Regions from separate parts of the Aminobacter sp. GW821-FHT11F06 genome, predicted to be linked through region 1. Evidence: predicted binding sites of a transcription regulator. Region 1 holds the regulator's gene; the other holds the start of a gene.
The links. The regulator LexA, encoded in region 1, represses DNA repair genes until DNA is damaged. The targets are predictions, from matches to a motif close to TGTTCNNNNTGTGTTCNG.
Positions count from the first base shown of each region.

Region 2: the regulator LexA is predicted to act here: its motif matches at 10,422-10,439, upstream of AC1RTB_RS16860 (helicase-related protein).

Region 1 is NZ_JBXARL010000001.1:121,869-137,739, reverse strand. It holds gene lpxA (acyl-ACP--UDP-N-acetylglucosamine O-acyltransferase) at 1-822, shown strand, start outside; gene AC1RTB_RS00655 (LpxI family protein) at 809-1,702, shown strand; gene lpxB (lipid-A-disaccharide synthase) at 1,699-2,862, shown strand; gene gltA (citrate synthase) at 2,918-4,207, opposite strand; gene gltX (glutamate--tRNA ligase) at 4,392-5,813, opposite strand; gene AC1RTB_RS00635 (ComEC/Rec2 family competence protein) at 5,923-8,409, shown strand; partial or broken gene AC1RTB_RS00630 (Tn3 family transposase) at 8,473-8,881, shown strand; gene AC1RTB_RS00625 (GtrA family protein) at 8,878-9,258, shown strand; gene AC1RTB_RS00620 (glycosyltransferase family 2 protein) at 9,255-10,235, shown strand; gene AC1RTB_RS00615 (ChbG/HpnK family deacetylase) at 10,219-10,962, shown strand; gene AC1RTB_RS00610 (phospholipid carrier-dependent glycosyltransferase) at 10,959-12,347, shown strand; gene lexA (transcriptional repressor LexA) at 12,586-13,302, opposite strand; gene AC1RTB_RS00600 (molybdopterin molybdotransferase MoeA) at 13,411-14,616, opposite strand; gene moaC (cyclic pyranopterin monophosphate synthase MoaC) at 14,617-15,099, opposite strand; gene trpC (indole-3-glycerol phosphate synthase TrpC) at 15,101-15,871, opposite strand, start outside.
Region 2 is NZ_JBXARL010000006.1:271,221-287,091, reverse strand. It holds gene AC1RTB_RS16920 (PTS sugar transporter subunit IIA) at 1-13, opposite strand, end outside; gene AC1RTB_RS16915 (hypothetical protein) at 16-201, opposite strand; gene AC1RTB_RS16910 (response regulator) at 355-2,685, opposite strand; gene AC1RTB_RS16905 (polyprenyl synthetase family protein) at 2,810-3,727, opposite strand; gene mtgA (monofunctional biosynthetic peptidoglycan transglycosylase) at 3,856-4,563, shown strand; gene rpmF (50S ribosomal protein L32) at 4,719-4,901, shown strand; gene AC1RTB_RS16890 (hypothetical protein) at 5,043-5,456, shown strand; gene AC1RTB_RS16885 (GlcG/HbpS family heme-binding protein) at 5,486-5,914, opposite strand; gene phaR (polyhydroxyalkanoate synthesis repressor PhaR) at 6,153-6,755, opposite strand; gene AC1RTB_RS16875 (acetyl-CoA C-acetyltransferase) at 7,050-8,234, shown strand; gene AC1RTB_RS16870 (beta-ketoacyl-ACP reductase) at 8,331-9,056, shown strand; gene aqpZ (aquaporin Z) at 9,129-9,818, opposite strand; gene AC1RTB_RS16860 (helicase-related protein) at 10,556-13,813, shown strand; gene AC1RTB_RS16855 (RNA-binding S4 domain-containing protein) at 13,819-14,202, shown strand; gene fdxA (ferredoxin FdxA) at 14,351-14,689, shown strand; gene AC1RTB_RS16845 (CarD family transcriptional regulator) at 15,149-15,733, shown strand.

The sequences.
Region 1 (15,871 bases):
TTCATTCATCCCGCCGCTGTTGTCGAAACCGGTGCAAAGCTGGGTGCGGGCGTCCGCATCGGCCCGTTCTGCCATGTCAGCGCCGACGCCATCATTGGTGATCGCGTAGAGCTGATCAGCCATGTCGCGGTCATGGGCGCGACGACCTTGGGCGAGGGCTGCAAAGTGTTCCCGCAGGCAACACTGGGCGCGGCACCGCAAAACAACAAGCACAAGGGCGGCCGCACGACGCTGGTGATTGGCAAGAACTGCACGATCCGCGAAGGCGTGACCATGCATGTGGGCACCGACACCAGTCGCGGCGAAACCACTGTGGGCGACAACGGGCTGTTTTTGGCCTATGCGCACATCGCGCATGATTGCATCGTTGGCAACAACGTCACCATGGCCAACCTCGCAACGCTGGGTGGCCATGTCGAGATCGGCAACAACGTCACCATCGGCGGGCTTGCCGCTGTCCACCAGATGACGCGTATCGGCCATCATGCCTTTGCTGCTGGAGCCGCCATCATCGATGGTGACGTCATCCCTTACGGCATGGTGATGGGCAATCGCGCCCGGCTGCGTGGCCTCAACATCATCGGCATGAAGCGCTCCGGTCTGCCACGCGCGGAGATATTCGCGCTGCGCAAGGCCTACAAGATGATCTTCGATCCCACCCGCTCCGTGGCCGAGAACATCCCGGCCGTCGAACGCGAGTTTGCAGGTTCGCCCATCGTTCGCGACGTTCTGGATTTCATCCAGGCACGCGGCAAGCGGCACTTCACCGTTCCGCCGCTCCGCAACGCCGTCTCCGACGACGCCGCCGATGACGAAAGCTGAGGGCGGAAAGAAGATAAACCTTTCCGCGACCGACAGGGTTGCTGTCGTCGCAGGCAGCGGCCGGCTTCCCATCTATGTCGCCGACAGTCTGGCTCAGGCTGGCCATTCGCCCTTTGTCGTCAGCATCGAAGGAGAGACCGATCCTGGCACCAGCCTTAAGGGCCATGAGGGTGAGGTACTTGCTATCGAGCAGTTCCCCTCGGTGTTCCCGCTTCTAAAGCGCAAGGGCATCACGCATGTCGTGCTTGCCGGCGGGGTCAGCCGGCGCCCAAGGTTGCGTGCGATCCGTCCGAGCCTGATGCTGTTCCGCCTACTGCCGCGGGCGCTGACGGCTTTGGCGCGTGGCGACGACGGCTTGCTGCGCATTCTCGTCAATACGTTCGAGCACTACGGCATCAAGGTCGTCGGCGCCCATCAGATCGTGCCGGAACTTTTGGCGGTCGAAGGCGCAATGGGCGCGCATGCGCCTCAGAAAGCCGATTGGGCCGACCTGAATGCCGGCCTGGAAGCCGCCCATGCCATTGGCGCGCTCGATGTCGGGCAGGCGGCGGTTGCCGTCGGTGGCCGGGCGATTGCCCTTGAAGGTATCGAGGGCACCGACTTGTTGCTCGAACGCGTGCGCGACCTGCGCAACAATGGGCGTATCGCCGGGCGCAAGCGCGGCGTTCTGGTCAAATGTGCCAAGCCAAACCAGGAATTGCGCGCCGATCTGCCGACGATCGGCCCCTCGACGGTCGACGCTGCCCACGCGGCGGGACTCGCCGGGATCGGCGTTGAAGCCGGGCGCTCGCTTGTGCTTGATTTTGGTGAACTGATCGACCGCGCGGACAGGCTGGGGCTGTTTGTCGTCGGCCTCACCGGCAAGGGAATCAACACATGAGCTTGCCACCGCTTAAGATTGCCATTGTTGCCGGCGAAGAGTCTGGCGATCTGCTGGGGGCCGACCTGGTGCAGGCGCTGCAGCGCATGAGCGGGCGCGAGGTAAACCTTATCGGCACCGGCGGTCGCCACCTGGAGGAACTCGGCCTTTCGCCTTTGTTCGATGCCGGTGAGATCGCGCTGATGGGGCTGACCGCGATCATTCGCGACCTGCCGCGCCTGCTGCGGCGCATCGGTGAGACAGCGCGCTTTGTCGCCAAAGAGAAGCCGGACTGCCTGATCACCATCGACAGTCCGGATTTTTCGTTGCGGGTGGCCAAGAAGGTTCGCGCGCTCGATCCAGCGATCCCGATTGTCCACTACATCTGCCCGAGTGTGTGGGCCTGGCGACCGGGGCGCGCCAAGGCCATGAAGCCGCATGTCGACGAGATCTTGTGCATCCTGCCGTTCGAACCCGCCGAGCTTGAACGCCTCGGTGGCCCGCACGGCACTTTCGTCGGCCATCGCCTGACGACGGATCCTGGAATCGCCATTGCGGCGGCGATGCAGGAAGGCAAAGGCGCGCTTGCGCCCGATCGTGAAAAGACGCTCCTGCTTTTGCCTGGATCGCGCCGCGGCGAAGTGCGCAGCCTGATCGGACCGTTCGGCGAGACTGTCTCGATCCTACGCGCCCGCGGCCATCGGATGCGCCTGCTTTTGCCCACTGTGCCGCATGTTGCAGGCTTGGTCGAAGAGGCGGTTTCCGGCTGGCCGCAAAAGCCCGAGATCATCCTCGATCCGCAGCACAAGTGGCAGGCCTTCGGCGAAGCCGACGCTGCCTTGATTGCATCGGGAACCGTGTCGCTGGAGCTCGCGCTTGCCGGCGTGCCGATGCTGTCGTCCTACAAGCTCGACACGTTCATGCGCGCGGTTCAAAGCCTGATCACCGTGTGGAGCGCGGCCCTGCCCAATCTGATCGCTGACCGGCCCGTCATTCAGGAAAGCTACAACCAGTATGTGCGGCCGCAATGGATGGCGCGTTATGTCGAGGGCCTGTTCGCCGACAGCGGCCTTCGGCGCTGGCAGAAGGACGGCTTTGCCGAAGTCGCCCGACGCCTGGCAACAGAGCGGCCTTCCGGCGAGATTGCTGCCGAAGCGGTTCTCAAACACATCGTGAAATGAAAAACGCCCGCCAAGCAAGAACTTGGCGGGCGTTTTTGAAGTCCGTACGCAGCGCTTAGCGTTTGGCGATCGGCACGTAGTCGCGTTCGGGAGCGCCGGTGTAGAGCTGGCGTGGGCGGCCGATCTTCTGGCGCGGATCCTCGATCATTTCCTTCCACTGCGCGATCCAGCCGACGGTGCGGGCAAGCGCGAACAGCACTGTGAACATGGTGGTGGGGAAGCCCAGCGCCTTCAGCGTGATGCCCGAATAGAAGTCGATGTTCGGATAGAGCTTCTTTTCGATGAAATATTCGTCGGTCAAGGCGATGCGCTCGAGCTCCATCGCCACGTCCAGCATCGGATCGTCCTTGATGCCGAGCTCGCCCAGAACCTCATGCGTGGTCTTCTGCATGATCTTGGCGCGCGGATCGTAGTTCTTGTAGACGCGGTGGCCGAAGCCCATCAGGCGGAACGGGTCGTTCTTGTCCTTGGCGCGGGCAACGAATTCCGGAATGCGGTCGACGTGGCCGATCTCGGACAGCATGTTGAGTGCCGCTTCATTGGCGCCGCCATGTGCGGGACCCCATAGGCAGGCGATGCCGGCTGCAATGCAGGCGAACGGGTTGGCGCCCGAAGAGCCGGCGAGACGCACCGTCGAGGTCGAGGCGTTCTGCTCGTGATCGGCGTGCAGGATGAAGATGCGCTCCATGGCGCGCGCCAGCACCGGATTGACCTTGTACTCCTCGCACGGCACGGCAAAGCACATGTGCAGGAAGTTGGCGGCGAAGTTCAGCTCGTTCTTGGGGTAAACGAAGGGCTGGCCGATATGGTACTTGTAGGCCATCGCCGCGATCGTCGGCATCTTGGCGATCAGGCGAATCGAGGCGACCATGCGCTGGTGCGGGTCGGAGATGTCGGTCGAGTCGTGATAGAAGGCCGAAAGCGCGCCGACCACGCCGCACATCACCGCCATCGGGTGTGCGTCGCGGCGGAAGCCCGTGAAGAAGCGCGACATCTGCTCATGCACCATGGTGTGGCGCGTGACGCGATAGTCGAAGTCGTCCTTCTGGGCCTTGGTCGGCAGCTCGCCGTAGAGCAGCAGGTAGCAGACTTCGAGGAAGTCGCCGTGCTCGGCCAGCTGGTCGATGGGGTAGCCGCGATGGAGCAGGATGCCGGCATCGCCGTCGATGAAGGTGATTTCCGATTCGCAGCTCGCCGTCGACGTGAAGCCGGGATCGTAGGTGAAGGCACCCGTCGTGGCGTAGAGCGATGCGATGTCGATCACATCTGGTCCGACCGTACCGCTGCGAACCTTGAACTCATGGGTCTGGCCGCGGAACTCTAGTTTGGCGGTCGAATCAGTCATCGCATACTCCTTAGTGCTGAGTTGCCGCCTCACGCGGCGCAATCGTCATAACAAGGCAACCATTTCGGCCCGGAACGCCCGAACACGCTTGCCAGCTTCCCCGCTGCTTTCAAATTGACCTGTTGCCGCAATGTTGCACCGCAACAGCCTCATTTCAATGCAAAACTAGGAAAGCACTACTGACCTAATCGATTTGATCGGAAATGCGGCCCAGACTTTCGTCGCGCCCCAGAACAGCCAACACATCGAACACCCCGGGAGAGGTGCTTTTGCCTGTCAAAGCGGCACGCAAAGGCTGGGCGACTCCACCCAATTTCACATTTTCGCGACCAGCGAATTCACGGATCGCAGCCTCGGCTGAGGCAGCGTTCCACTCGGCCTCGGCAACCGTCGAAAGGGCCGCATGGGCGCCCTTGAGGATGTCCTTGGCCGGCCCAGCCAAAAGGCCTGCAGCCTTCTCGTCGACGGCAAGCGGACGTTCGGCAAACAGGAAGCCCGCGCCATCGGCCAGTTCGATCAGCGTCTTGGCGCGTTCCTTGAGGCCAGGCATCGCCGCAAGCAGCTGTGCTGTGCGCTTGTCGTCGAGCTTGGCAAGGATCGCATCGCCGCCCGGCAAATAGGGCAGGGTCGCAACGAAGATGTCGAACAGCTTGTTGTCGTCCATCTGGCGCATGTGGACGCCGTTCAGCGCCTCGAGCTTGGCAAAGTCGAAGCGGGCAGCGCCCTTGTTGACGTCCTCGATCTCGAACCAGCGGATCATGTCTTCAATGCTCATCACCTCGTCATCGCCATGGCTCCAGCCAAGGCGGGCGAGATAGTTGAGCAGCGCTTCGGGCAGGTAGCCCATGGCGCGATAGGCATCGACACCGAGCGCGCCGTGACGCTTGGAGAGCTTGGCACCGTCGGCACCATGGATCAGCGGGATATGCGCCATGACAGGCACGTCCCAGCCCATGGCGACATAGATGACCGTCTGGCGCGCGGCGTTTGTCAGGTGATCGTCGCCACGAATGATGTGGGTGACGCCCATGTCGTGATCGTCGACGACGACGGCATGCATGTAGGTCGGCACCCCGTCCGAGCGCAGGATGATGAAATCGTCGAGATCCTTGTTGGGAAAACGCACGTCGCCCTGCACGCGGTCGCGCACCAGCGTCTCGCCTTCGGTCGGCGCCTTGATGCGGATCACCGGCTTCACGCCGGCCGGTGCTTCGGACGGATCGCGGTCGCGCCAGCGCCCGTCATAGCGCGGCGGCCGGCCCTCGGCGCGTGCCTTCTCGCGCATCTCGGTGAGCTCTTCCTGCGAGGCGTAGCAGTAATAGGCCTTGCCCATGCGCACCAGCTCCTCGGCGACCTCGCGGTGGCGCGGCGCGCGCTCGAACTGCGAAATCGGCTCGCCTTCCCAGGTCAGGCCAAGCCAGGTGAGGCCTTCAAGGATCGCAGCGGTGGCGGCATCGGTCGAGCGCTCGCGGTCGGTGTCTTCGATGCGCAGCAGCATCGTGCCGCCGGTGTGGCGGGAATAGAGCCAGTTGAACAGCGCGGTGCGCGCGCCACCGATATGCAGGTAGCCGGTGGGCGAGGGGGCGAAGCGGGTCACGACGGGCATAGCAAATTCCAAGGGAGGCATGGCGTCGCCCGGCCGGAGACCGGCGGCGCATGGCGTTTCGGTGGCGTTGATGTAGCATAGAAGGTCTGGGGCGCAAGGGGCAGGCCCGATGGGCGAGCGCGTGCGGGAGGGGCAAGCCGGTCACGATCCGGTGGTCGAGGCCAGCGAGCACGGCCTGCTGGCCGGCTCGGCTACGCTTCCCCTTGCTTGGGCACAGCCCAGAATTCCCGGAGCCGACCAAGCTGCCGTGGAAGCCGCGTTTTTTCCGCCTCAAGTGCCGCCGCACCTCTCCTGGCTGCAACGAGGATCACAATTTCTGGCCGGCCACCAGATCAGCAGGCGATCAGCGCATGCCGCAATCGAAACCGAACTCGACCGCGGGGCTGCCTTCCTGTTGATTCCGGTGTTGCTGGCTCTCGGCGCGCTCATCTACTTTGCGCTGCCGGCCGAGCCTGCGCTTGCGCCGCTGGCACTCGCTTTCGCGGTTACGGCATTGTTTGCCTTCATCGTGCGCTCGCAGCGTCTGGTCCACTACGGGCTCGCCGCCGCTGCAACCTGCCTGCTCGGCATGACCGTGGCGAAGCTTGAAACGGCTGGAATGGCAACCAGGATGCTTGGCGCCGAGATATCGACCGGGATCACAGGGCGCGTCGTCGAACTCGACCATCTCGATAATGGCCGCGTGCGGCTGACCCTGGATGTCCTCGCAACCGCGCGTCCGGTTCTGCGCTACGCCCCGGAACGTGTCAGGCTGACAGCGCGCAACGTTCCAGACGGAGTGGTGGCCGGGGCGCAGGTGAGCGGCTATGTCCGCCTCATGCCGCCTTCAGGCCCCGTGCGGCCGGGCAGCTATGACTTTTCCTTCGAAAGCTATTTCGACGGCATCGGCGCCAGCGGTTTCTTCATGAAGGGACCGGACCTTGCTGCCACCACGCAGCCACTGTCGGCCAGCGATCGAGCCTTTGCTTCGATAGAGAACGTGCGCGAAAACATAGCCCAGCGCATTCGCGACCGGATCGGCGGCGCCGAAGGCGAGATCGCGGCGGCGTTGGTGGTCGGGGTGCGCGGCGGCATTCCCGAGGACGTCAACGAGGCGCTGCGGCGTACTGGCCTCTACCACATCATTTCGATCTCCGGCCTGCATATGGCGATGGTCGCGGGCACCGTCATGCTGCTGATGCGGCTCGGCTTCGCGGCCTTCCCCAGCTTCACCTCACGTTGGCCAGTGAAGAAATACGCGGCAGGTGCTGCCCTGGTCTCGACAGGGGGCTATCTGTTCATCTCGGGCGCCGAGGTCGCAGCACAACGCAGTTTCATCATGCTGGCGGTGATGTTGACCGCCGTACTGTTTGATCGCGCTGCACTCACCATGCGCAACCTGGCGATCTCGGCGATCGTCGTCATCGCAATCTCGCCGCACGAGGTGGTTGGCCCGAGCTTCCAGATGTCATTTGCGGCAACGGCCGCGCTCGTGGGTGCCTACGCCTGGTGGTCGGACAGCCGGGAGGCGCAAGCGCAACCTCTCGCGCAGCGGTCGTTGCCATCGAAGATAGGGCGCTGGCTTGCCACGGTTGTGATCGGGCTTGTCGCCACGTCACTGATCGCAGGTCTTGCCACCAGTGTCTTCGGCGCATGGCATTTTCAGCGCGTTTCGCCGCTCAGCCTTGTCGCCAACCTGGCTGTCATGCCGATCGTCTCGGTGCTGGTGATGCCATTTGCGGTCCTCGCCGGCATCTTCATGCCGCTGGGCATCGAAGGGCTCTTCCTCGATACGATGGGCATCGGCCTAAAGGCCATGATCGCCCTGGCAACGTGGTTCTCCGAGCGCTCGCCCATTGATGCGGTCGGGTTGGTGTCGGCGCATGCGGTTGTCTTCGTCACCGCCGCACTGGTCATCGCATCGGTCGCCACGACCTGGTTGCGGGTCGCAGCCTTGCCATTTGCCGCTCTCGGCATTTTGGCGCTGGTGGAAACCGAAACACCTGTCGTTCTCATCTCCGAAGATGGCCGTCTGGTGGGCGTACCGACCGGGGACAAAAAGCTTGCCGTCAATCGCGCCCGACCAAACGAGTTCACGGTCGATAACTGGAAGCGGGCTTTGGCAACCGAGGAGTTTGTCGGGCCTATGCGCATAGGCTCCGATGGCTTGAAAAATCCGAAGGGCCTGGGCACCTCCAGCAGTCCAAGCGGCACTGACAAGCAAGCTGCCTTTGTCTGCAGCGATGGCCTTTGTCTGGTTCAACACGCGTTTGTCGGAGTGATTGCGCACGCCGAGCACGCAGTTGCCGCCAGGCGCGCATGCGCAAGCGCTGACCTCATCGTTTTGACAGACGCCACCGCAAAGGACATCTGCCTTGGTTCAACTGCAACCGTGCTCACCAGCCGCGAACTCGCGCGCCTTGGAAGTGCGGCGATATTCCTGACGCCAGCATCGGGCAACAAGGATCAAAAAATCAAAATTCGTCACGCCGTGGCCGAGCCATATCGTCCGTGGCATACGCAGCGCGAATTCTCTCGCGAGGCGAGGGGCCTACCGCCCTACAAGCGAGAAAACAAGCGCCCGAAAGCACCGGAGGCCGCAATTCCGGCCAAATAGCCAGACAATCAGCCAAGGCCGAGCAACATCAGACAGGCCGGAACGGAGCGAAGGTTGTTGCCGGCATCGCGCGGCGCGCTTTCACAGGAACATACGGATCATCGGTTGATCCAGTGTCTTTATGGACATGGCACAAATACTGGTCTCAAGCGGATTGCGGCTATATGCAAGGCTGGCAATGCGGCACCTGCTATTCGCAGCGATCTGGGGAGACGTGGCCATAGCTTGTGTCTCAAGTTTCGAAAAGTTTGGTACCTGGACAAGAATATGATGACAGAATGGCATGCCCGTTGTGGCGGGCGCGGCGTGATGATTTATTGGTTGAGAAACGTGCGACCTGCATTTATTCGCGGCTGAAACGCTGTCCTTCATCGGAAGTCGCCTCAATGATTGAAGTGTCCCGCGCCATTGCACCGACATGGGCCCCCAGCATCAATTTCACGGCCAGAGTGCCATTGGTTTGCCTCAATGCTGAAACGTATCTCTCTATTTGCTAGCGGCTCCAGCATAGGAGCCGCAATCGATTATGTCGTAACGCTGGCTGCAACAAGCTGGATAGGTTTGGATCCGGGATACGCTTTGGCCGTGGCGATGTTTTTCAGTGCATCGGTAGTATTTTTTTTCCATGATCGGATCACCTTCCATGGCACAAAGCGTAATCCCATTCGCGGATACGTATTATTCATGGTCTGGAGTTGTTTGATATATGCTCTGCGAGTGGTGATTTTGAAGGTGACTTTATATGCAGGCATTCCATTGGCTGCAGCGCTATTTGTTGCGATAGCACTTGCGGCGATTATTAATTTTGCGATCTCATCGACAGTAATTTTTGCAAAGAAGACGCCATGACTGCAAAAACACTCTGCATTATTATTCCCATCTACAACGAAGCTGAGGGATTGCCCGATCTCCTTGATCGGCTGAATTCAATTGCACGCAGTATCTCGACAGAGTTTGCGCTCAATGTCGACTATATCTTTATTGACGATGGTAGCAGTGATGACAGCTTTGCCCTGTTGAAGGCTTACGATTTTGGCGCGCGTCCTGTTCGTCTTCTCCAGTTTTCGCGCAATTTCGGTAAAGAGGCAGCACTTTCCGCAGGAATAGATGCAGCTTATTACGCCGATGCTGCCATTCTGATGGATGCAGACCTCCAGCATCCGCCTGAAATGCTTCCCGATTTCGTGCGTATCTGGCTCACTGAAGGCATGGATAGTGTTTACGCTTACAAAGCCAATCGTCGCGCGTCTGAAGGGGTGATGAAGGCGACCCTTTCGCATTTGTTTTTTTGGGTCATCAATCGCGGTAACCGATTTGAAATTCCGCCGGGTGCGGGTGATTTTCGCTTGATCAACCAACGGTTCATGAATGCGCTGCGCAGCCTTCCCGAGAGTGATCGGTTTATGAAGGGGCTGTATGGCTGGATTGGCTTTCGCCAAACCGGCATCGCCCTTGAGCCGCCACCGCGCGTCCGCGGCAATAGCAGTTTTAGCCCGGTCCGCCTGTTGTCGATGACATTTGATGCCATGACAAGCTTTACAACGACACCGCTCCGTTTGATGGGAATGGCGGGAAGCATCATTGCAATGCTGAGCGCAGCGTATGGTATTTACATCGTGCTTCAGCATTTCTTTTTCCCTGCAATTCCGACAGGAATTACGTCGGTTTTGACGCTCGTCGCGTTCTTTGGGGGCGTCCAGATGATTTTTTTAGGTCTGTTGGGCGAATATGTCGGAAAATCCGTCTTAGAGGCCAAGAAGCGCCCGCCTTATATTCTGGCGGAAGACATCAGCTTCAAGGGAAAAACTGATGCGGATCGCGGATGACTTCGGGCTGGGTCGCGGGCATGACCGGGTAATCTTGTCGCTATTGGCGGCGGGGCGGCTCGATGGCACATCAGTCATGGTCAATGATGCGATTGAGCCCGGCGATATAGCCCGTCTGCGAGCGCTAAGAGATGCAGGTGCGCAGGTCGGACTGCATCTGAACCTGACGCACGGCTTTTCGAAGCGGGAGCCAGTCTGGCCTCTGGCCAAACTGATGCTGCCGGGCATTGCCTTGCCGGTTGAGGTTGCCGTTTCGCTCAACCGGCAGACCAAAGCGTTCGTTGCGCTCTTTGGTAGCCTGCCCGATTATTACGATGGCCACCAGCATTGCCATTGCTTCCCGGAAATTGCACCGCTTGTCACGCTCTTGCCATACGGACCGCAGACATGGGTGCGCGTGCCGTTGCCCGCCACATGGGCAGACCGATGGCGCAATCTTCGGTCAGGTGGCGTCAAAGGATTGGCGGTCATGGCGATGGCGGTGCGAGCGCGCATGTTCTTCACCAAGGCCAAGCTCCAGGTAAACAGCGATTTTTCAGGCTTTCTCCGTCTCAATGACCCAGCCAATGTTCAGCTATGGCTTCCGCGCCTGTTGTCGGCTGCGAAATCGGATTGTCTGATCATGCTGCATCCGGGCGATGCCACCGATATGATGCAATGCACCGGCCACGCCCCAGAAAGCCGTGCCGTTGAGGCCAGGATCTTGACTGAAAGCGCAATATCATGACCAAGAGCCGTGCTATTTTCTGGGGCCTGCTCTCGTTGCTCATCGTGCGGCTGCTGGCAATGGCCTGGGTACCGCTAACCGATCCAACCGAAGCGCGCTATGCCGAAATCGCCCGGAAAATGGTTGAAACCGGCAATTGGATCACGCCACAGTTTGACTATGGCGTGCCATTCTGGGCCAAGCCGCCATTGCACACATGGTTGTCGGCAGCGGGAATAGCCGTGTTTGGTGCAACGCCGTTTGCTGCGCGACTGGGAATTTTGCTGGCAGCCATCGCCACCTTGGTAATTCTGCATCGATGGGCGTGCACATTGACCGATCGTCGAACGGCAGCGGCAGCGGTATTGGTCACCGCCAGCACAGGGCTGTTTTTTGTCGCCTCAGCCTTCGTTATGACCGACATGGTCTTAACGCTTGGCGTCGTTGCATGCATGGCTGGCTTTCACGGCGGCATGGAAAAAAGCCGTCGCTGGGGCTGGCTGTTCTTTTTGGGGCTTGCCATTGGGCTGTTGGCCAAGGGTCCTGTAGCCGTGGTTCTTTCGCTAACGCCAATCATGGCGTGGATGATATGGCGCGGTGGCTGGAAAGATCTTGGCCGCCTGCCATGGGTTGGCGGGAGCGCCTTGGTCGCCGTGCTGGTGATACCATGGTATGTGGCGGCGGAAATTGCCACGCCCGGATTTCTTCACTATTTCCTGATCGGTGAGCACATCCAGCGCTTTCTGCAACCCGGCTGGACCGGAGACCTTTACGGCGCGGGGCGCGCGCACCCGAAGGGCACGATCTGGCTATATTGGGTTGCGGCCACTCTACCTTGGAGCCTGCTGTTGCCTGTTTTGATCTGGCGGCTACGGAAGGGCATACCTGAAAGCGGCGGACTTCATCTGTATCTGTTTTTGTTCGCCGTAACGCCGCTGGTGTTTTTCACTCTGGCAGCAAACATCCTCCTGGCATATGTGCTGCCAGGGTTGCCAGCCGCAGCACTGCTAGCTGTCATTTTGTGGACCAGGACCGACCTCTCGCGAACATTTTGGCTGAAGCTCGGAGTGGCGGAAGTGTTGGTGGTTTTTTTAGGCATTACCGCAGCTTCCTTGTTCGGCTGGGCCCGCTCAGCAATCCCCACTGAGGTCGACCTGATTGCTGCATTTCCAGATACAGGCCGTTTGGCCATTCTGGATGCACGCAGCTTTTCGGCCGAGTTCTATAGGCAAGGTAAAATTACACAGCTGAAAACACCTGCTGACGTATCAGCATGGCTTACCCCAGGCGATGGCGTGCTTGTGCCAAAACGCGATCAAGATGCATTTCTCACCCATTTCGGGAGCTCGGTTAAAACAATAGCCGAGGACAAAAGATTCTTTCTGTATGTTTCCATAGCGAAATAACGAGGGGTCGAAGCCTCACATGAGTTCGGCCTAAATCTGCTCCGGGTGCGCCGAACTGCTGAAACACCACCTCAGTGCTTCAGCAACAACCAAATTCATGATGTTCGATCCCGGTCTTTTCAAATGGCCACAATCGCACGCGCGGTTCGACCGGGTCAAATAGCCGGCATTCCGTTCAGGCAGCCCGAACGACAGCACGAAAGGCCGAGCTCAGCAGCGCGCCCGGCTTGTGTAAAAATCAATAGCGGCGGATCAGCCCGACGAGCTTGCCTTGGACCTTGACCCTGTCAGGCCCGAAGATGCGGGTCTCATAGGCTGGATTGGCGGCTTCCAGCGCGATCGAGGCGCCTTTGCGGCGGAAGCGCTTGAGGGTCGCTTCCTCGTCATCGACAAGCGCGACGATGATCTCGCCGGGATTGGCGGTGGTCGAGCTGCGGATGACGACAGTATCGCCATCAAAGATGCCAGCTTCGATCATCGAGTCACCCTTGACCTCGAGCGCGTAATGCTCGCCGCCCATGATCATGTCAGGCGGAACGACAATGGAATGGGTCTTGTGCTGGATCGCGTCGATCGGCACGCCGGCGGCGATACGCCCCATCACCGGAATGGTGACGGCCGAACCAGCGTCGTCGTCATTGCCAGCTGACATCGAGCGCGATGGCTCGGGCCGACGGCCAAGGCTGCCCTCGATGACGCTGGGTGAAAACTTCCGCGCCGCGTTGAGGCCAGGCGCGATCGAATCGGGCATGCGCAGCACTTCAAGCGCGCGTGCCCGGTTGGGCAGGCGTCGGATGAAGCCACGCTCTTCAAGTGCTGTGATCAGGCGATGGATGCCGGATTTGGAGGCGAGGTCGAGCGCCTCTTTCATTTCGTCGAAGGATGGCGGGATGCCCGTCTCTTTCAATCGCGAGTGGATGAACAGCAAAAGCTCGTGTTGTTTGCGCGTCAGCATCGCCACCCCCGGAGGAATCAGAAGAAAAACAAACCCAGAACAAACACTATCTGTTCCAGTTGTGTTCTGCAACTGTTTATATCTGGTGAAGGAAAGTGGCTGCTTCGTTCAGCGCAGCATCATCACGCGGCACGCACTGCCAGATTCGGCGGCCGGTGCGAAGGGCTCGCGCATGATGGCGCAGTTGGCGTCCGCGAGCGTGCGGAGCATTGACGAGTCCTGGATCGTGTATGGCGTAACGATGAGGCCGTCTGCCGTCTCGCGCGCAATGGCGCGAACGAAATCCTGGCGCAGGTCGTTGGCAGCCATCGCAGTGTCGAGGACGCCTTTGCGGATGTCGGGCGCATAGGGCCGCCCACCAAGCTTTGCCAGCAGCGGTTTCAGGAAAATGTGCGCGCAAATCAGGCTGGCGACCGGATTGCCGGGCAGGCCGATGCAACGCGTCTTGCCAAGGCGGCCGAACATCAGCGGCTTGCCGGGGCGCATGGCGATCTTCCAGAAATCGAGATCCATGCCGAGCCCGGTCAAAACACCATGGACCAGATCATGGTCGCCGACTGAGGCCCCGCCGAGCGTCACGATGACGTCGGCCTGGGCATCGAGCGCCTTGGCGACGAGGGCTGAGATCGCATCCTTACGGTCGGCTGCGATGCCGAGATCGAGCACACGTGCGCCAACCGATTGGGCTATCGCGGCGACACCATAGGCATTGGAGGCGATGATCTGGTCAGGACCCGGGTTGCTGCCGGGCGGAAGCAGTTCGTCGCCGGTGGCGATGATGGCAACCAGCGGCGCGCGAACCACTGGCATTTCGGGGTGATTGGCGGCCGCGATCAGCGACAGCGCCGCCGGATCAAGCACGCGGCTAGCGTCGAGAATCAGATCGCCCTGTTTGAAATCGAGGCCCTTGGCGCGGATATTGCGCCCAAGTATCGCTGGTTCCAGCACGTCGATTTCGCCATTGCCGAGGTCGCGGACGTTCTCCTGAATGACGACGGTGTCCGCACCGCCCGGCACAGGTGCGCCGGTGAAGATGCGCACGCTCTCGCCTTGCATAACCGTCCCGGTGAACTGTTTTCCCGCAGGTGCTGTGCCAATGACCTTCAGCCGTGCTGGCAGGGACGCGATGTCGGCTGCGCGAACGGCATAACCGTCCATGGCGGAGGCATTGAAGGGAGGCTGGGTGCGCAGGGCATGCAAGGGGCTTGCAAGCACGCGTCCTGAGGCCTCGTTGAGGCCGACCGTCTCTGTGCCGCTGGGTTCGGCGCCATCAAGCAGGCGTTCCAGAGCCTCGGCTACGGGCAGCAGCGCCATCTATTCGGCCGCCTTGTAGTCGCCCGACTTGCCGCCGGTCTTTTCGACCAGCCGGATGCCGGAAATCACCATGGCGCGGTCGGCAGCCTTGGCCATGTCGTAGATGGTGAGACAGGCGACCGACGCGGCGGTCAGCGCCTCCATCTCGACGCCGGTCTTGCCAGTGACGCGCGCAAGCGCTGTCACGCGAAGACCGGGCAGGGCATCGTCGGGCTCGATCTCGACCGACACCTTGGTCAACAGGATCGGGTGGCAAAGCGGCACGAGTTCGTGCGTGCGCTTGGCGGCCATGATGCCGGCGATGCGCGCGGTGCCAAGCACGTCGCCCTTTTTGGCGTTGCCCGAAAGGATCAGCGCCAGGGTTTCAGCGCGCATGATGACAACGCCTTCGGCGATCGCGGTGCGCGTGGTCTCGGCCTTGTCGCCGACATCGACCATGTTGGCTTCGCCAGAGGCACCGATATGGGTGAGGGTGCTTGCCATGTCAGACGCTCGCAACGGCTGCGCCGTCGAGAAGCGCGCGGGTCGCGGCGGCAACGTCGGCCTGACGCATCAGGCTTTCGCCGACGAGGAAGCTGCCAATGCCGGATTTTTCCAGCCGCAGGCAATCGGCGTGGGTGAAGATGCCGCTTTCGCCGACCAGCAGCCGGTCTGCCGGCACCATCGGCGCCAGCCGCTCGGAAGTGTCGAGGCTGACCTCGAAGGTGCGCAGGTTGCGGTTGTTGATGCCGAGCAGGCGCGAAGACAGTTTTAGCGCGCGCTCGGTCTCTTCTTCGTCGTGCACCTCAACGAGCACGTCCATGCCATGCTCGAAGGCCGTGTCCTCAAGCCGCTTGGTGTCGTCGTCGCTGAGGCTCGCCATGATGATCAGGATGGCGTCCGCACCCCAGGCGCGAGCTTCGTGCACCTGGTAAGGCTCGAACATGAAATCCTTGCGCAGAGCGGGCAGGGCGCAGGCGTCGCGCGCGGCGGTCAGGAACTCCGGAGCACCCTGGAATGACGGCGTGTCGGTCAGCACCGACAGGCAGGCCGCTCCACCTTCGGCATAGGCCCGGGCAAGTGCCGGCGGGTCGAAATCGGGACGGATCAGGCCCTTGGACGGGCTGGCCTTCTTGATCTCGGCGATCAGACCAAAACGATTGTCTAAGCGCTTGGCTTCGAGTGCGGCAAGAAAGCCGCGCGGCTTGGATGCATCGCGCGCCCGTGCCTTGACCTCGGAGAGTGGCAGCAATGCCTTGGCGGCTGCGATCTCGTC
Region 2 (15,871 bases), on a different contig from region 1:
CGCGGACGTCCATCGTCAGCTTGAAAGCATCGTGGCCAGCGCCAGCCCGCCCAGCAGCAGGCCGGTGACGAAAAACAGGCGGGTGAACATGAAGGGCTCGGTCTGGCCTTTGACCGGGCGGTGGTCGTTTGCCGGCGCGTGTCGCGCTGTTTCGACTGTCCGCGCGCTGACGAACCTGTCCGGCATCTGGGTGCGAAGCATCTTCAACTTCCTTTTGTTCGCGCCGGAGCGGCAAAATTGCCGTCATCCGGTCGCGGTCAGGAAGGTAAAAGCCCCAGCATCAGTATTCGAGAGAGGCTAACGCCCCAAGAAATAAGAAAGTCATAGCTATCATCATAGGTATCTTGGGCAGCTTTACGCCGACTGAACCAGCTCGGCGCTCTCGCTCAACCACGTGCCTATCTTGGCGCCGAGCTTGTCCGGCGATACCGGCTTGGGCAGATAGTCGTCCATGCCGGAATCGATGCATTTCTCCCGGTCGCCCTTGAGTGCGTGCGCGGTGACGCCAATGATCGGCGTGCGGCTGCCATTGGCTGCTTCCTCAGTGCGGATGGCGCGGGTCGCCTCATAGCCGTTCATCTCCGGCATCGACACGTCCATCAGGATCAGCTTGGGCTTGAAGGTGCGGTACATCTCCACCGCCGTGCGTCCATTGCCGGCGATACGATGGCTGAGGCCAAGCCCGGAGAGGATCTGGCCGAAGACGAGCTGGTTGACCTCGTTGTCCTCGGCCACCAGCACGTCGAGCCCGCTGCCGTGCAAAGGCGCTGGCTCGGGATGGGCAAGCGGCGCCTGCGCGGGTCCATGGATGACGGTGAAGGCGGTTGGTGCATGACGGGCCGGCTCGCGGACGAATTCAATCCGGCCAGCCTGTGAACGAGCCTTTTGCACCGCTGCGATGACCGTGCCGAGCAGCACCGCCGAACGTGCCGGCTTGGTCAGATGCGCCGAGATGCCGAAATCCAGCACCATGCGGGAGAAATCGACCTGGTCGACCGAGGTCAGGAGCACCACCGGGATCGACGAGATGCGGCTGTCGGCGGCGATCGCCTTGGCGACATCGGCGCCGTTCATGCCTGGCATCTGGTAATCGAGGATGACGCAGTCGACGGTGGCGCCGAGCTGGGCTGCGCGGTCGAGGAAGGCGAGGCCGATGGCGCCGCTTTCGGCGGCTGCACAGTCGAAGCCCCAGCTTTTCAGCTGCTCGAGCAGGATTTCGCGGTTGACCGGGTTGTCGTCGATGACCAGCACGCGCGCGCCGGTGACGTCGACCGGCACAATGCCGCTTGTCTGCTGCGCTTCATACTTGGGCAGCATGGCGGTGAACCAGAACACCGAGCCCTTGCCGAGTTCGCTCTCGACGCCGATATGGCCGCTCATCAAATCGACGAGGCGGGCAGCGATGGCAAGCCCAAGGCCGGTTCCCTCGTGGCGGCGGGTCGAGCTGCCGTCGACCTGGGCGAATTTTTCGAACACGTTCTGTAGCTTGTCCGCGGGGATGCCGATGCCGGTGTCTTCGACGCGGACCTTGAGGGCCACGTTGTCGTCGATCATGTCGCCCGTCACGTCGACAAGCACATGGCCGCGTTCGGTGAACTTCACCGCGTTGCCGAGCATGTTGGTGATGATCTGGCGGAAGCGGCCGACATCGCCAACGACATGGCTCGGCAGGCGCGGATCGATACGCACAATGAGCTCGAGGTTCTTTTCGGCGACACGGGCCGAGATCAGGGTCGCGACGTCCTCGACAGCTTCGCCTAGATGGAAGGGTGCGGGGTCGAGCGTCAACTGGCCTGCATTGATCTTGGAGAAATCGAGCACGTCGTTGATGATGGTCAAAAGCGCGTTGCCCGACTTCACGATGACATCGGTAAAAGTCTTCTGGCGCGGCGTCAGCTCGGTTCGCGCCAAGAGTTCGGCCATGCCGAGCACGCCGTTCATCGGCGTGCGGATCTCGTGGCTCATATTGGCGAGGAATTCCGACTTGGCGCGGTCGGCGGCTTCGGCCTTCGACAGCGATTGTGCACTTTCGGCAAAAGCACGGCGGATGGCATTTTCCATCGGCCGGAACACCCATACGGCGACACCGCCGATCACCAGCACGAGCAAGGCGGTGGCGGCCATCAAAAGCCGGTCGCTGCGCGCCTCGGCGTATCGGCGCTCGCTTTCCATCGCGCTACTGGCGCGCAACAGCATCGGCTGGGCGAACAGGTCGTTCTGGTTGCGGATCTCGCGCGAACTCCACTCGTCAGGCGACTGTGCGGTGGCGAGTGCACCCAGGTTGCGGGCGATGTCACGTGCCGACCAGAACAGGTCGCCATTGACCGAGGCGCTGTCGAGTTCGCGCTGCGACTTTTCCGACAAATGCGGGCGCACGGTATCGATCGTGTTGGTCAGGGCCTCGATGCCGGCTTCGAGCCGCGCCGCGTGGTTGCGGCCCGCAATCGCGAGCGCCTCCTGCGTTTCGGGGCGCCAGGCGGTGGGCGTGGTTTCGGCGAAGTTGGTGGCGTTGCGCAGCTCGCGGGCAAAGGACAAAAGCTCGGACGCGATGGTGTCGACATTACGCCGGTAAGAATTGCCCTGGCTGAAGGCAACCATCACGGCCATGGAAGTAAGCGCAAAGATCAACAGACCAGACAGATATCTGATCCGTATCGAACGGATGAAGGACGAGTGCTCCGGCATGCGCAACCCCAACACATACGCACAATTTTACAGAGCCGGAATAGACACCATTAACATTAAGAGTTTCTGACCCGCAGATATTGCCAGGTCTGGGGCCATGTGGGTCCGCCGATTCTCAACCGGGTCAGCTGTTGCGCTCGGCAACAAAACTGGCGGCCGCCTTGAGCATGATCGCGCGCGCGCCGAAGGGTTCGAGCAGGTCATGTGCCTGGGCGACCAGGCCGGCGAGCTGGGCACGAGCCCAGTCGGCGCCATGCAGCGAAACCAGCGTCGCCTTGCCGGCGGCGGCGTCCTTGCCGGTCGCCTTGCCCATCGTCTCGGCGTCGGCGGTGAGGTCGAGCAGGTCGTCGGCGAGCTGGAAGGCAAGGCCGATCGCCGAGCCGAACTCGGCCAGCCTTTCGCGGTCATCAGTGGAAGCACCTGCCAGCATCGCCCCGGCCTCGCAGGCGAAGCGGATCAGCGCGCCGGTCTTCATCGCCTGCAGGCGGATGATGCCCGCCTCGTCAGGCTTGTTGCGTTCGGCGTCGAGGTCGAGCGCCTGTCCGCCGACCATGCCGCCGGGGCCGGCAGCACGTGCCAGGGCAAGCACCAGCGCTGCCCTGCGGTCCGCAGGCAGCGGGGTTGCCTCGTCGGCAATGATGTCGAAGGCGTGGGTCAAAAGCCCGTCGCCGGCCAGGATCGCTGTCGCCTCGTCGAAGGCCTTGTGCACAGTAGGCTGGCCACGGCGCAGGTCGTCGTCGTCCATTGCCGGCAGGTCGTCATGGATCAGCGAATAGCAGTGCACGCATTCGAGTGCGGTGGCGACGCGAAGCGCTGCTTCGCCGTCGGCGTCAAACAATGCCGCGCTCTCCAGCACCAGAAATGGCCTGAGCCTTTTGCCGCCATTGAGCGCGCCATGGCGCATCGCCGCCATCAGGTGCTCCGGACGGGTGATCTCGCCGGGCAGGATGCGCTCGCCGAGCAATTGCCTGAGCTCGGCCTCTACGGCATCCGCGCGCATGCGAAGGGCGGTTTCGAACATGATATCGCTGTCGATCGTCATGGCGGCGAGCGGTAGCCGACAGTCAGACGTTGCGCAAGAAGCCAAGCGCCTTTATGCCGAAAGGCTGACAGACAAGGGCGGACGGGTTGGCCGAACCGATCATAGAGCCGGAAACCGAAAGGCTGGAGATGGGAGCAAGACGCGGGTTCTCCTCGCGTGGAAGCCTGCGTCGCTGGGTGCGGCTCGGCGCCCTGATTGCCGCGACCATGGCAGCGCTGCCGGTCGTGCTCACCATCTTGTATCTGCCGCCCTTCGTTCGTCCGATCTCGACGCTGATGATCAAGGACCTGATCACCTTGCAGGGTTATGACCGGCAATGGGTGCCGCTGGACGATATCGCCCCGGTCATGGCGCACTCCGTCATCATGTCCGAGGATGGGCAGTTCTGCTTCCACAAGGGAATCGACCTCGGCGAGTTGAGGGGCGTCATCAACGATGCGCTCGAAGGCGAGGCGACCCGTGGCGCCTCCACCATTCCGATGCAGACGGTGAAGAACCTCTATCTGTGGAATGGCCGCTCTTTCCTGCGCAAGGTGGTCGAGCTGCCGCTGGCTGTGTATTTCGATGCGCTGACGCCGAAGCGGCGCATCATGGAAATCTATCTCAACATTGCCGAATGGGGCCCCAACATCTACGGCATCGAGGCGGCCTCCCAGCACTATTTCGGCAAGCCGGCGAGCCAGCTTTCGCGGCGCCAGGCAGCGCTTTTGGCTGTCACCTTGCCCAACCCGGCGACGCGCAATCCAGCCAAGCCGGGGGCTGGTCTCAAGCGGCTTGCGTCGGTCATCGAGCGCCGGGCCGCCAAGGCCGGTGCTTATGTCCAGTGCCTGGACTAGATTGACACCGCTGCGACCGAAAAAAGAGTCGCTTCGGGCTGGTCAAGCCGACTTTCGCCGTGTATAGGCTCGCCAACTTTCTCAGTTTCCGGCCCTGAACGCGGCCCTTTCACGAGGGCGGACAGGGTCATTTGACCGATTGGTGGAGTATATCCATGGCTGTTCCAAAACGAAAAACCTCCCCGTCCAAGCGCGGCATGCGCCGCTCGGCAGACGCGCTCAAGGCCCCGACCTATGTCGAGGACAAGAATTCCGGCGAAATGCGCCGCCCGCACCACATCGACCTGAAGACCGGCATGTACCGCGGTCGCCAGGTTCTGACGCCGAAGGAAAGCTAAGCAGCTTTTCCTCAGCAAGCGTATTGAGAAAGGACCGGCCAGCCGGTCCTTTCTTTTTGCGTGTTAGGTGGTTTTGAAATCTCTTGACGCCTGGGCATCAGGGGATTCTAGAAGATGCCGGCGCAACGCGGAGACTGGTCCATGCTCGCGGGCATTCCCCTTCTGATCATCCCCTTCGTCCTGTTCAATATCGGTCTTGCCGGCCTGTTCGGCAGCGGTGTGGGCGGCGATCCTTGGGCGAGCGAGATCCTGTCGCTCAACATGATGTCGGGTGGCGTCTTCACACTGACGCTCGGCGACCTGTTGATCGTCGTCGCCTTGCTCCTGCTCTTCGTGGAAATCGTGAAGTCGACGCGCACAAGCAGCGCGTCCGTGGTCGATCATCTGTTGTCGACCTTCGTCTTCGTTGCTTTCCTGGTCGAATTCCTTTTGGTGCGCGGGGCCGCGCACTCGGTTTTCTTCACGCTGATGGTCGTGGCTCTGATCGACGTTCTGGCTGGCTTTTCGGTTTCGCTCCGGTCCGCCAGCCGCGATGTCACCTTCGACCGCGAGTAGGTCAGCGCATCCACCGGATGCGCAATAGATCAGACCTTCGCGACGAAGCCGGCCGCTTCAATGCCGGCCATGGCAGCCAACTCGTCATTATCAGACGTATCGCCCGAAATGCCGACCGCGCCGAGCACGTCGCCATTCTTGTTGCGAACCAGCACGCCACCTGCCACCGGCACGATCTTGCCGCCCGATACAGCTGAAAGTCCCTGGAAGAAATGCGGACGCTCGACGGCGGCAACGCCAAGTGCGCGCGAGCTGGAGCCGACGGCAAGTGCGCCATAGGCCTTGCCGGAGGCGACTTCGGCACGGATGAAGGGCGAGCCGTCCTGGCGCTGGAAAGCAAGCAGATGGCCGCCCGCGTCAAGCACGGCGACGCCGAGCGGCTTGAAGTTCTTTTCCGCGCCTAGCTCAAGCGCTGTGGCGATGATGGTGTTGGCCTTGGCCAGCGTCAGTTCGGTCATGTTGGTTCTCCTGTTGTCGCGTGCATAGCAAACACGCTTGGGATGCCGGGCAAAACCCTGCATCCGGTTGAAACTGCCTTACCTGAATGGGTGGGAGAGGGGCTGTGCCTACAGCCTTTGAACTCTCGGTTCACTCCGGGATTTGGAGAGGCTCTCCGGCCCTTCGCTGTCGCTCCGGGCGTTCGACGCTCGGAAAGCCAAGCAATTGGCTTTCCGTCGGCCTGCGGCCGACCGCGTCTTACCCCATAGAATCAATCTTCCGCTGCATTGCAGCAAGCTGCTCCTTGAGCTCCTTGAGCTCGCTCGGCTTCTCCGGAGCGTCGTTTTTGGCCGGCTCGGCGGGTGTTGCACCCGCGCCAGGCATCGGGAAGGGGGTGAACATGCGCATCGCGTTTTGGAACATCTCCATGTTGCGCCGCGTCTGTTCCTCCAGCGCCTTCATCGGCGCGGCACCCTTCATCACGTCGATCGGCGCCTTGCCGAAGGCCGACTTCATCTGCTCGCGGAAGCGCTCGTGCTCTTTGGAGAAGGCGAGCATCGACTGTTCGAGGAAGCTCGGCACAACCATCTGCATCTGGTCGCCATAATACGAGATCAGCTGCCTGAGGAACGGGATCGGCAGCATGTTCTGGCCGTCCTTGTTCTCCAGTTCGAAGATGATCTGGGTGAGCACCGGATGGGTGATGTCTTCGCCGGTCTTGGCATCCTGCACGGTAAACTCTTCGCCCTTCTTGACCATCTCGGCCAGGTCCTCGAGCGTGACGTAAGTACTCGTGCCGGTATTGTAGAGCCGGCGGTTGGCGTATTTCTTGATTACGATCGGCGTGTCTTTAGCAGCCATCAGCATCCTCCCCCGGAAGACCGGAATGCCATGTAAGCAGCCGGTAACATTTCGCCAGTCACGAAGATAAGCGCAAAGCAATCGCAAATCCAAGCGGTTTGTGCACTGCAAGAAGGCAAGCCGGCCCAGCGCCGGCAAAAAAATGCTGCGCAGCATTGCTGCACTGCGGCTGCAGCATCGGCCATCAGGCGATTTTCCGGTTTGACTCGGGTCCTGGAACGGGCAAGAAAAGTCATGAGCGCCAACGTCTTCGACGCGCAACAAACATTCGTCTCACGAAGTCTGGAGAGAAACATGTCCGCCTCGTCCTCCATCGTCGTCGCCAGCGCCGCCCGCACGCCGGTCGGCTCTTTCAATGGCGCCTTCGCCAACACGCCGGCACATGAACTGGGCGCCATCGCCGTCCGCGAAGTGTTGGCCCGCGCCGGCGTCGATCCCAAGGAAGTCGACGAGGTCATCCTCGGCCAGATCCTTACCGCCGGTGCCGGACAGAACCCGGCCCGCCAAGCCGCGATGGCCGCCGGCGTTCCGCAGGAGGCGACCGCCTGGGGTCTCAACCAGCTTTGCGGCTCGGGCCTGCGCACCATCGCCATTGGCATGCAGCAGATCGCCATGGGCGACGCCAAGATCATCGTCGCCGGCGGCCAGGAATCGATGTCTATGGCCCCGCACTGCCAGCATCTGCGCGGTGGCGTGAAGATGGGCGACTTCAAGATGATCGACACGATGATCAAGGACGGCCTGACCGACGCCTTTTACGGCTACCACATGGGCAACACCGCAGAGAACGTCGCGCGCCAGTGGCAGCTGACCCGCGACGAGCAGGACCAGTTCGCTGTCGCCTCGCAAAACAAGGCCGAGGCCGCGCAGAAGGCCGGCCGCTTCGCTGACGAAATCGTGTCCGTCACCATCAAGGGGCGCAAGGGCGACACCATCGTCGACCAGGACGAATATATCCGCCATGGCGCAACCCTCGACTCGCTCGCCAAGCTGAAGCCGGCCTTCGACAAGGAAGGCACAGTCACCGCAGGCAACGCGTCGGGCATCAATGACGGCGCTGCCGCTGTCGTTTTGATGACCGAAGCCGAGGCCGTGCGCCGTGGCCTCACCCCGCTCGTGCGCATCGTTTCGTGGGCGACTGCGGGTGTTGATCCTCAGATCATGGGCACCGGCCCGATCCCGGCTTCGCGCAAGGCGCTCGAAAAGGCCGGCTGGTCGGTCGGCGATCTCGATCTCGTCGAGGCCAACGAGGCATTCGCCGCACAAGCTTGCGCGGTCAACAAGGACATGGGCTGGGATCCTTCGATCGTCAACGTCAATGGCGGGGCGATTGCCATTGGCCATCCGGTCGGCGCTTCGGGCGCGCGTGTCTTTAACACGCTGGTCTACGAGATGCGCCGACGCAGCGCCAAAAAGGGTCTCGCGACCCTATGCATCGGCGGCGGCATGGGCGTCGCGATGTGTGTCGAGGCGATGTAAATCGAAAAGAAAAAAGGGCGGCCAATGTGCCGCCCTTTTTGTCACTAAAAGCCTGTCGCAAGGGCAATCCATCAAGCAGCAGAAAAGGGGAAACGCATGAGCAAGGTTGCACTCGTCACCGGCGGATCACGCGGCATTGGTGCTGCGATTTCGATCGCGCTGAAGAACGCAGGCTATTCGGTTGCCGCCAACTATGCCGGCAACGACGAAGCGGCGCAGAAGTTCAAGGCCGAGACGGGCATCCCGGTCTACAAATGGTCGGTCGCCGACTACGACGCCTGCGAAGCCGGCATCAAGCAGGTCGAGGCCGACCTCGGCCCGGTTGCGGTACTGGTCAACAATGCCGGCATCACCCGCGACTCGATGTTCCACAAGATGACGCGCGAACAGTGGAAGGAGGTCATCGACACCAATCTGCACGGTGTCTTCAACATGACCCACCCGCTGTGGAGCGGGATGCGCGACCGCAAGTTCGGCCGCGTCGTCACCATCTCCTCGATCAACGGCCAGAAAGGCCAGGCCGGCCAGGTCAATTATTCGGCGTCCAAGGCCGGTGATATCGGCTTCACCAAGGCGCTTGCCCAGGAGGGCGCGCGCGCGGGCATCACCGTCAACGTCATCTGCCCCGGCTATATCGGCACCGACATGGTCATGGCCGTGCCGGAAAAGGTGCGCGAGGCGATCATCGCCCAGATCCCGGTCGGCCGGCTCGGCGAGCCGGAGGAGATCGCGCGCTGCGTGGTGTTCCTGGCATCCGAGGAGTCGGGCTTCATCACCGGTGCCACGCTGACCGCAAATGGCGGGCAGTATTTCGCTGGGTAGCTAACGGCTGCCGACCCCCAAATAGAAAACGGCGCCGCAAGGCGCCGTTTCCACGTCTGATGTCGGGAAGGCTCAGTCCTTTTCGAACATCGTCTTGTGGACGATTCCGGCAAGTGCCGCGCCGACAATTGGTGCGACCCAAAACAGCCACAGCTGCTGCAAAGCGACACCGCCGACAAACAGCGCCGGGCCGGTCGAGCGGGCCGGATTGACCGAGGTGTTGGTCACCGGGATCGAGATCAGGTGGATCAGGGTCAGAGCGAGGCCGATGGCCAGGGGCGCGAAGCCAACAGGCACGCGGCCATGGGTCGAGCCCAGGATGATCATCAGGAACAGGAAGGTCAGTACGATCTCGATGATCAGTGCCGAGGTGAGGCCGAACTTGCCGGGCGAAGCATCGCCGTAGCCATTGGTTGCGAAGCCGCCGATGCCGGCAAAGTCAGCCTTGCCGCTGACAATGAGGTAAAGCAGCGTCGATGCGAGGATCGCACCGACCAGCTGGGCGATGACATATGGCATCAGGTTCTTGGCTTCAAAGCGCCCGGCCACCATCAACCCGACCGAGACCGCCGGGTTGAAGTGACCACCGGAGATGCCGCCGACCGCGTAAGCCATGGTCAGGACAGTGAGGCCGAATGCCAGTGCTACACCGGCAAAGCCGATACCAAGTTCGGGAAAGGCGGCAGCAAGCACGGCACTGCCGCAACCGCCGAAAACGAGCCAGAATGTGCCGAGAAACTCGGCCAATAGACGTTTGGTCACGATATTCCCTCCAATGCGCGCCTGCGTGGTGCGCCGCATTTTCCGAGGGCCCCGCCTGGGCAACCCCCGCCGCGCAGACTCAACGTGCGGATGGAGACATGGCTCGGCGCCGCGCGCAACGGGTGTGCCTCCCCCAAGGGAATGCAATCACAGATATTTTGGCTGAGCTATCGCTGTGCCGGTATGGCACGTAAAGGTTAATGCGCCAGCGGCCGGCTGTGCATAAGCCTGTGCATGGTAAGTGGACAATCGGTGGAGATGTGGGCTCGGGCACAACATCTAGCGGTGAACAAATCAGGAAACTTATCCTATCAGTGATTCGTAGCCTGTTCGTTCCGCATTTGGTTCAAATCTTAACCAAATCTCCGTCGGTGCCACCCATTCGGTTAACCCGCCGGTAGGAAAGATCAACAAAATCATTATTTTGCGCTGAGGTAGCCGAAGCGTTCCGGCGCTTTGCCGGCAAAAGTTAACGGCAACGCGCTAAAGCATGAAACGGGCCACTTTAGAGAATCTGCATGTGGTGCGGCTTGCCGGTCCGAAATCAATATGTTGGGGTGAACAAAACCTGAATCAGCCGGAGTCAGTGATTCGTCGCTGATTCGTTCCAGACTCGTTCCAACTCTTAAATCTGGAACATTCCGCTTTCGCTTCGGCCTACAAATCCCTATGTGTCCAGTCGTCGCGACAGGCGGCGCAACGCCGGTTTGGACCGGCGCCGAGGGCGGTTTCTTAGAATGAATGTCCACTCCAAGCCAAACGACCCGCTGATCCTGTCAGGCCGCGATGTCACAGCGGTTCTGGGTCCGACCAATACCGGCAAGACCCATCTCGCCATCGAGCGCATGGTGGCACACGAAAGTGGCATCATCGGCCTGCCGCTCAGGCTGCTCGCGCGCGAGGTCTATGGCAGGGTTTGCGAAAAGGTCGGCGCCCACAAGGTGGCGCTGGTCACCGGCGAGGAGAAGATCCTGCCGGCGGGCGCGAAATATTCCGTCTGCACCGTCGAAGCGATGCCGCGCCAGACCGACGCCGCCTTTGTCGCCATCGACGAGGTGCAGCTCGCCGGCGATCTCGAGCGCGGCCATATCTTCACCGACCGCATCCTGCATCTGCGCGGCCGGCAGGAAACGCTGCTGCTTGGCGCCGCAACCATGCACGGCATCCTGCAGCGCCTGTTGAAGGGCGTTTCGGTGGTCACCCGACCACGCCTGTCGCATCTCGCTTATGCCGGCTCGAAGAAGCTGACGCGTCTGCCGCGCCGTTCGGCCATCGTGGCTTTCTCCGCCGATGAGGTCTACGGCATCGCCGAGCTGATAAGGCGCCAGCAGGGCGGTGCTGCGGTGGTGCTCGGCGCGCTCAGCCCGCGCACCCGCAATGCCCAGGTCGAACTCTACCAATCGGGCGACGTCGACTATCTGATCGCCACCGACGCCATCGGCATGGGGCTCAATCTCGACGTCGACCATGTTGCCTTTGCCCAGAACCGGAAGTTCGACGGCTACCAGTATCGCCAGCTGACCGCCGCCGAGCTTGGCCAGATCGCCGGCCGCGCCGGCCGCCATCTGCGCGATGGTACCTTCGGCGTCACCGGCCAGGTCGACCCGTTCGACGAGGAGCTGATCGAAAAGATCGAGGGGCATGATTTCGAGCCGGTGAAGGTGCTGCAGTGGCGCACCGCTTCCTTCGACTTCGCCAGCCTCGATGCGCTCAAGCGCTCGCTCGACACCGTGGCGCCCGTCGAGGGCCTGACGCGTGCGCTGCCGGCGGTCGATGCCCAGGCACTCGAACATCTTTCGCGCGACGAAAACATCCGCTCGCTTGCCACCAATCGCGAGCGGGTTGCCCTGTTGTGGGAAGCCTGCGCGCTGCCGGATTATCGCCGGATTGCGCCCGCCCAGCACGCCGACCTCATCGCCTCGATGTATGACGATCTCGCCCGGCGCGGTCACGTCGACGAGAATTACATGGCCGAGCAGGTACGCCGCGCCGATTCCACCGAAGGCGACATCGACACGCTTTCACACCGGATCGCCCAGATCAGAACCTGGACTTTTGTCTCAAATCGCCCTGGCTGGCTTGCCGATCAGGCACACTGGCAAGAAAAAACGCGCGACATCGAAGACAGATTGTCGGATGCGCTGCATGAGCGGTTGACGAAACGCTTTGTAGACCGCAGGACTTCCGTCCTCATGCGCCGCCTTAGAGAAAACACCATGCTTGAAGCCGAAATCAGCCCGTCCGGAACCGTCCTCGTCGAGGGCCACCATGTCGGTGAACTGCAAGGGTTCCGTTTCACCGCCGACCAGAGTGCTGGCGGAGAAGACGCCAAGGCAGTGCGCACGGCAGCCCAAAAGGCGCTCGCCACCGAATTCGATTCGCGCGCCGAGCGTTTTTCGGCGTCGCCCAATGGCGACATCGCACTTGGCTCCGACGGCGTGCTGCGCTGGATCGGCGCGCCGATCGGCACGCTGGTCGAAGGCGAAGACGCGCTCAAGCCGCGTGTTATCCTGCTCGCCGACGAGCAGCTGACGGGGCCGGCCCGCGACAAGGTCGCGGCGCGTGCCGAACGTTTTGTCAATTTCCAGGTCGAGTCGCTGCTCAAGCCGCTGGTCGATCTCAAGGCCGCCGAGCAGCTTTCCGGCATCGGCCGAGGCATCGCTTTCCAGCTGGTCGAGAATTTCGGCCTGCTCAACCGCCGCGACATCACCGAGGAGGTGAAGTCGCTCGACCAGGAAGGCCGTGCGGCCCTGCGCCGGCTCGGCGTGCGCTTCGGCGCCTATCATGTCTTCGTGCCCGCGCTGATCAAACCGGCTCCGGCAGGCTTGGTGACACTGCTGTGGGCAATCAAGAACGACGGCAAGGACAAGCCGGGCTTTGGCGATGTCGTGCACGCGCTTGCCGCTGGCCGCACCTCCGTCGTCATCGACCCGACCTTCGACAAGACCTTCTACAAGCTCGCCGGCTTCCGCAATCTCGGCCGTCGTGCCGTGCGCGTCGACATCCTGGAGCGTCTTGCCGACCTCATCCGCCCGGCACTTGCCTGGAAGCAGGGCACGGGCGCGCGTCCCGACGGTGCCTATGACGGCAGCTCGTTTATCGTCACGCCGCAGATGATGTCGATCCTCGGCGCCACTGGCGACGACATGGAAGAGATCCTCAAGGGCCTTGGCTATCGCGCCGAACCGAAGCCCGCCGTCGAGGTCAAGGAAAAGCTCGAAACGATCGACACCATCGCCCGCGAAGCCGTAGCTCGAGCACTTGCTGCAAAGGCGGCCGCAGCCGCTGCCAGCAGCGAAGAGGCATCCGCCGAACCCTCCGTCGAGACGGCCGAAACCCCTGAGCAGGCGCCTGCCGACAACGCCGAACAGGCGTCCGAGATCGAACAGGCCGAGCAGGCACCAGAGGCGATTGCCGAGCAGGTCGAACCTGCGGCCGAAGTTGCAGCCGAGGCGGTCGTCGAGGCCGAGCCTGAAGCTGCGTCCAAGCCGGAAGTGGCAACGGTTGTCGCTGAAGCTCCCGCTGCCGAAGCAGCTCCGGTGGAAGCCGCAGCAGCAGAAGCTTCCGAGGCTGCGGAAGAGCCCAAGCCGATCTTGCTGTGGCGCCAGGGCCGCTTCGAACAGCGTCCGCGTCATCGCCAGGACAACCGTCCGCGTGGCGGCCAGCGTGAGCCGCGTGCCGCGGGTGCCCCTGGCGCTCCCGCCGTTCGTCAGGGCGAAGCCAATCGCAGCCGTGAAGGTGGCGAAGGCGGTCGTGAAAACGGCCGTCCGCGCTTTGATCGCAAGCCCGGTGGCAAGCCGCAGGGCGAGGGCGGTCGTCCCGAAAGCCGTGGCCGTGGCGAGCGTCCGCAGGGCGAAAAGCATGGCGGTGATCGCGGCGGCTTCAAGGGCAAGCCTGCCTTCCAGCCAAAGCCGCGCGAAGAGCGTCCGGTGCGCATCGATCCCGATTCGCCCTTCGCCAAGCTCGCCGCGCTGCGCGACCAGCTCAAGAAGTAAACGCCTTGGCCGGCGAGGGAAGACAGCGCATCGACAAGTGGCTGTTCTTTTCGCGCGCGGTCAAGTCGCGCTCGCTGGGCGCCAAGCTCGCCCAGTCAGGCGGGGTCAGGAGCAACGGCCAGAAGCTTGGCCAGGCCTCCGACATCATCAAGACAGGCGATGTCCTGACCATCACGCTCGACCGCCGCATCCTGATCTACAAGGTGCTGCTGCCGGGCGAGCGGCGCGGGCCGGCCGAAGAAGCGCGCAAGCTCTACGAGGATATATCGCCTGTTCCCACGCCCAAGGACCAGGCACCGCCCGACGCCCGGCCACCGCTGCGCGAGGCTGGAAGCGGCCGTCCGACAAAAAAAGAACGGCGCGCCACCGACCGTCTTCGCGATGAGTGACGCAAAGGCTTTGGAGCCGCAGCGATCAAGTTGAGAATTACGTTCCGCCAACTGCCTTCTGCGCGGAATGGCCGCCCTTGCAACAGGTCTTTAAAGGGGCTACCTCACCGACAAAGATACAAAAATACGGGAAGTCCCGGAGCCTGCCATGACCTATGTCGTCACCGACAACTGCATCAAATGCAAATACATGGATTGCATCGAGGTTTGTCCGGTCGACTGCTTCTATGAAGGCGAAAATATGCTCGTCATTCATCCCGACGAGTGCATCGACTGCGGCGTGTGCGAGCCGGAATGCCCGGCCGACGCGATCAAGCCCGACACCGAGCCGGGCCTCGACAAATGGCTGCAGATCAACACCGAATATGCCGACAAATGGCCCAATATCACGGCCAAGAAGGATGCGCCTGCCGACGCCAAGGAATTTGATGGCATCGAAGGCAAGTTCGAGAAGTTCTTTTCGCCGGAGCCTGGCGAAGGCAACTGAGACCTGCACCGCCCCGGAGCATGATCCCCAAAGGTGGGAACCGGTTTTCGGAAAAGATCATGCTCCAGCAGGAATATAGAGCCGCATTGCGATTCAGTCGGAATGGTACAGGCGCCAAAGGCGGTAGATCGTACGATTGAGTGCCGCGCTCGACTCTTGACGCGGCAACATCTTCGCGTATCCACCAAAATCTTGATTCTTCCGACTTTTTGTGTTAGGGCTAGATCAACATGCCGATGACACAACGTCGATCTATGGCGCGAAGCCTAAATCACTGAAAGGTGACAACCCCAATTCGGACCAGAGTAATCTGGGCCCGGAGGCCGCTGCTTTAGCGGTTTACCGGTCCAAGCTCTCCGGCTGGGGGGTCGAACGTCGTGCGGCACAAGGTCGCGTTTTGCGACTATCCCGATTAACTGGCCTCGGCGGGCCGGTGTCACAAGAAGGAGTTCAGGGCGTATGGCAACTTCCATCCCGCAGAAGAAATCCGCAGGGCGTCACGGTTTCAAGACCGGTGAGTTTATCGTCTACCCGGCGCATGGGGTCGGCCAGATCATATCCATCGACGAGCAGGAAGTGGCGGGACACAAGCTTGAGCTGTTCGTGATCGACTTCCAGAAGGACAAGATGCGCCTCAAGGTGCCGGTCGCCAAGGCGACCACCATTGGCATGCGCAAGCTTTCCGAGACCGACTATGTCGAGCGTGCGTTGAAGGTCGTGCAGGGCCGCGCCCGCGTCAAGCGCACCATGTGGTCGCGCCGCGCGCAGGAATATGATGCGAAGATCAATTCCGGCGACCTGATCTCGATTGCGGAAGTCGTGCGCGACCTCTACCGCGCCGACAATCAGCCGGAGCAGTCCTATTCCGAGCGCCAGCTTTATGAAGCAGCGCTCGATCGCATGGCGCGCGAGTTGGCAGCCGTCAACCGCTTGTCGGAGACCGAGGCCGTTCGTCTCATCGAGACCAACCTCAACAAGGGTCCGAAGCGCGGCGCCAAGGCCGACAATGAGGAAGCCGAAGCAGAGCAGGAAGTAGCAGCCTGATCTGGCTCTCCACTGAGATTACGAAAAACCCGGTCATTGGCCGGGTTTTTTGTTTGTCGAGTAAAGCGCTGTGCATCCGCATAGACGTGACGCATTTCCCAAATCACAATGTTTCGTTCATGCTGCAGCTTGTGCCTG